2 regions of the Streptomyces sp. NPDC048496 genome follow, and region 2 is predicted to be linked to the other one. Evidence: predicted binding sites of a transcription regulator. Region 2 holds the regulator's gene; the other holds the start of a gene.
What was found. Region 2 encodes HrcA, which represses chaperone genes, less so after heat shock. Its sites were predicted from a motif close to TTNGCACTCNGNNNNNCNGAGTGCNAA; they were not measured.
Positions count from the first base shown of each region.

Region 1: a site for HrcA is predicted at 1,248-1,274, ahead of ACGFSA_RS14445 (FmdB family zinc ribbon protein). Genes of this name have one in related genera too.

Region 1 is NZ_JBICXB010000011.1:120,195-122,586, forward strand. It holds gene ACGFSA_RS14440 (S-methyl-5'-thioadenosine phosphorylase) at 1-652, opposite strand, end outside; gene ACGFSA_RS14445 (FmdB family zinc ribbon protein) at 907-1,236, opposite strand; gene ACGFSA_RS14450 (MFS transporter) at 1,454-2,392, opposite strand, start outside.
Region 2 is NZ_JBICXB010000002.1:331,222-333,613, forward strand. It holds gene ACGFSA_RS03695 (DUF3097 domain-containing protein) at 1-69, opposite strand, end outside; gene ACGFSA_RS03700 (MBL fold metallo-hydrolase) at 95-817, opposite strand; gene hrcA (heat-inducible transcriptional repressor HrcA) at 1,000-2,016, shown strand; gene dnaJ (molecular chaperone DnaJ) at 2,017-2,392, shown strand, end outside.

The DNA.
Region 1 (2,392 bases), on a different contig from region 2:
CGTCCAGGTCCGTCACCAGCGTCATCGTGGTGTAGCAGAGCCCCAGTTCGCGGGCGAGCACGGCCTCCGGGTGCCCGGTCATCCCGACCACGGACCAGCCCATCGCCGCGTGCCAGCGCGATTCGGCCCGGGTCGAGAAGCGCGGCCCCTCGACGACGACGAGCGTGCCGCCGTCCACCGGCTCCCAGCCCCTGCCGCGGGCCGACGCCAGTGCGACCTTGCGCCCCTCGGGGCAGTACGGGTCGGCGAAACCCAGGTGCACCACGTTCGGCGCCACCCCGTCCGCCCGGGTCTCCCCGTCGTAATACGTCTGCGTACGGGCCTTGGTGCGGTCCACCATCTGGTCCGGTACGAGCAGCGTCCCCGGTCCGTACTCCGGGCGCAGCCCGCCGACCGCGCACGGGCCGAGCACCTGACGTACGCCGACGGACCGCAGCGCCCACAGGTTGGCGCGGTAGTTGATGCGGTGCGGCGGCACATGGTGGCCGCGTCCGTGGCGGGGGAGGAAGGCGACCCGGCGGCCGCCGATCTCGCCGAGGAAGAGGGAATCGCTCGGCTGTCCGTACGGGGTGTCCACGCGAACCTCGGTGACGTCCTCCAGGAAGGAGTACAAACCCGAGCCGCCGATGACACCGATCTCTGCGTTCACCATGCGATCACACTAGCGGGGCCGTCACGGCCTCCCCCGCGGTAGGGAGTGGATCAGCGAGCGGCATCGTGCGGCTTCGATGGCAAGGCGGAGGACGGAGTCGACGCGGAGCGTCGGTGACTGACGACAACGCGGCAAGCGGAGTCGCAGGGCGTCGGGAACCCACCCCCTATCGTGGGGGAGGCCGTAAATGCCCGGGACCCCGCCGATCGGATCGGCAGGGCCCTCGGATGAAGTGTGAAGCTGCGTACCTCGGCTCAGGCGGCCGACGTACCGCTCGACGACGACAAGGAAGAGGAGGACGCGGTGGACGACGACGCGGACGACTTCGATTCCGACCCCGTCGAAGAAGACGAAGCGGAACCGGATGCCTTCGCGGACGAAGACGACGGTGTGCTGCTCGACGACGATCCGCGGCTGTCGTTCCGATAGAAACCGGAACCCTTGAAGACAATGCCGACCGCCGAGAACACCTTCTTCAGGCGTCCTTCGCAGTTCGGGCACGCGGTCAGAGCGTCATCGGTAAACTTCTGCACCGCCTCGAGGCCCTCGCCACATTCGGTGCACTGGTACTGATAGGTCGGCACTTGTCTTCCTCCTGGCACTCTCACTCGATGAGTGCTAACGATCCTCAATGGTAGCTGCTACGGGCCGCTGTTTGCAGTTACGTCTGTCACCTGCCTGAAGGGCAGCGGTCAGGGCTTGGCCGCCGTGAGGGCCGCCGGCCTGAGCGAAAAGCTGCCACATTATGTGGCGGAGGAGTCACAGTGACGTATTCCGCTGAGCGAGCGAGCGCATGAATCGTCACTTTCTGGCCGCGACAGGATCGCGGTGAACCGAGCCGCGTGCGGCCATGATGGTCGCGCGGGCCGGTGTCAGCCGCGAACGCAGCGTCACCAGGGTCACGAGCGCCAGCACGGTCCCCACCAGCGGCACCACGAAGCCGGTGCTCGCGCCATGGGCGTCCGCGAGTCGTCCGGCGACTGTCACCGCAGCCGCCTGGCCGAGCGCGATCGAGCCCGTCAGCCAGGTGAACGCCTCGGTCCGCGCGGATGCCGGAACCAGCGTCTCGACCAGTGTGTATCCGCTGATCAGCGCGGGTGCGATGGAGAGCCCGACGAGCAGCCCGAGCCCGGCCAGCAGCGGCACGGAGTGCACCGCCCACAGCCCCGAAGCGGTCAGCGTCAGCGCCGCGTATCCGGCGATCAGCCTGCGCCGCGGCCCGCTCTTCCAGGCGATGGCCCCGCAGGTGATCCCGGCCAGCATGTTGCCGGCCGCGAAGATCCCGTACAGCAGGCCGTTCGCGCCGGGCCGGCCGATCTCCTCGGTGAACGCGGTCAGCGAGACCTGCATGCCGCCGAAGACCGCGCCGATCCCGAGGAAGGCCACCGCGAGCACCCGTACGCCCGGCACGGACAGAGCGGAGACGCGCTGTTCGGGGGCACCGGCCGCGGCGGCGCGGACCGCGGGCTGGGTGCGGTGCTGCGCCGCGAAGAACAGCCCGCCCACCAGCGTCAGCGCGGCTTCCGTGATCAGCCCGGCCGCCGGGTGCACGCCGGTGCACAGCGCGGTGGCGAGGACCGGCCCGATGACGAAGGTGAACTCGTCCGTCACCGACTCGAAGGCTGCGGCGGTCGGCATCAGCGGTGAGGCCTTCCGGCCCGGCGCCGCGCCCAGCAGGGCGGCCCAGCGGGCCCGCACCATGGGCCCGACCTGGGGGACGGACGCACCCGTCGGAACGGC
Region 2 (2,392 bases):
GGCGGGGACTTCCGGGACGGGAGCGGACTTCTTCCAGGGCGGGGTCAGGTCCGGGTGGTAGCTGCGCATCGGACGACGATAGGACGGGAACCGGTCACGACACGCCGAAGGCGGCGGACAGCCGGTCACGTTGTGCCCGGACGAACGCCGCGTCCACGACGGCCCCGTGCCCCGGCACATACACCGCGTCCTCGCCGCCCAGCGCCAGCAGCCGGTCCAGCGCGGCCGGCCAGCGCGACGGGATCGCGTCCGGGCCCGCCTGCGGTTCGCCCGATTCCTCGACCAGGTCGCCGCAGAGGACCACGGCCGGGGAGTCGGGCACGAGGGCGACGAGGTCGTGGCCGCTGTGGGCGGGGCCCACGTTCGCCAGCAGCACCTGACGGCCGCCGCCCAGGTCCAGCGTCCATTCGCCGCACACCTGGTGGTGCGGCGCCACCAGGACGTCCGCCGCCTGCGCCGCGTCCTCCTCGGACACCCCCTGGCGTACCGCGTCGGCGTACAGCTCGTCCGCACTGCCGGCGAGGAGAGCGGCCGTACCGATCGCGCCGTACACCTCCGCCCCGGCGAATGCCGCGGTGCCGAGCACATGGTCGAAATGAGGGTGACTGAGTGCGATATGCGTCACCCTCCGGCCGGTCATCGCCTGCACCTGGGTCCGTATCTCCACACCTTCGCGCAGCGTCGATCCCGTGTCGAAGAGCAGGGCAGCCTCCGCTCCGACCACCAGTGCGACCGTGGCATCCCACCCGGGGAGCCTCCGGCGGCCCACACCGTCGCCCAGTCGCTCCCAGCCGAACTCTTCCCAAGACGTGTTCATGCGGAGACGGTATCGGCAACGACCTGCACAGTCTCGGGGTAGCGTGGCCGGTCGCCCTTGCTAGGGCCCCACCCGATCGCCGTACACTGGCGGGGGATCGCTGGCACTCGTACGCATCGAGTGCCAGGAATCACCGGAGATCGACCAGAACCACCGAGGGAACACAGCTGGAGGTGTGCGCCATGCTCAGCGAACGCAGACTCGAGGTGCTGCGCGCCATCGTCCAGGACTATGTCGGCACCGAGGAGCCCGTCGGCTCCAAGGCGCTCACCGAGCGGCACAAGCTGGGGGTCTCCCCGGCCACCGTCCGCAACGACATGGCGGTGCTGGAGGACGAGGGTTTCATCGCCCAGCCCCACACCAGCGCGGGCCGCATCCCGACGGACAAGGGCTACCGGCTCTTCGTCGACAAGCTCGCCGGGGTCAAGCCCCTGTCGTCGCCGGAGCGCAGGGCCATCCAGAACTTCCTCGACGGCGCGGTCGACCTCGACGATGTCGTGGGCCGCACCGTACGGCTGCTCGCGCAGTTGACCCGGCAGGTCGCCGTCGTGCAGTACCCCTCGCTGACCCGGTCCACGGTGCGGCATGTGGAACTGCTGTCGCTGGCGCCCGCCCGGCTGATGCTCGTGCTGATCACGGACACCGGCCGGGTCGAACAGCGCATGATCGACTGTCCCGCGCCGTTCGGTGAGACCTCTCTCGCCGATCTGCGGGCCCGGCTCAACAGCCGGGTCGTGGGGCGCCGGTTCTCGGACGTCCCGCAGCTGGTGCAGGACCTGCCGGAATCCTTCGAGGGCGAGGACCGGGGAACCGTGTCCACCGTGCTCTCCACCCTGCTCGAAACCCTCGTCGAGGAGACGGAGGAGCGGCTGATGATCGGCGGCACCTCCAACCTCACCCGCTTCGGGCACGACTTCCCTCTGATGATCCGGCCGGTGCTGGAGGCACTGGAGGAGCAGGTCGTGCTGCTGAAGCTGCTCGGCGAGGCCAAGGACTCGGGCATGACCGTACGTATCGGGCACGAGAACGCCCATGAGGGGCTCAACTCCACGTCCGTCGTCGCGGTCGGCTACGGTTCGGGCGACGAGGCAGTCGCCAAACTCGGCGTGGTCGGACCGACCCGCATGGACTACCCCGGAACGATGGGAGCGGTACGCGCAGTGGCACGTTACGTCGGACAGATCCTGGCGGAGTCGTAAGTGGCCACCGACTACTACGCCGTTCTCGGCGTGCGCCGCGACGCACCTCAGGACGAGATCAAGAAGGCCTTCCGGCGGCTCGCACGCGAGCTGCATCCGGACGTCAACCCCGATCCGAAGACCCAGGAGCGGTTCAAGGAGATCAACGCCGCCTACGAGGTGTTGTCGGACCCGCAGAAGAAGCAGGTCTACGACCTCGGCGGTGACCCGCTGTCCGCCTCCGGCGGCGGCGGCGCGGGCGGATTCGGACAGGGTGGCTTCGGCAACTTCTCCGACATCATGGACGCGTTCTTCGGCACGGCGTCGCAGCGCGGACCGCGGTCGCGCACCCGGCGCGGCCAGGACGCGATGATCCGGCTGGAGATCGATCTCGCCG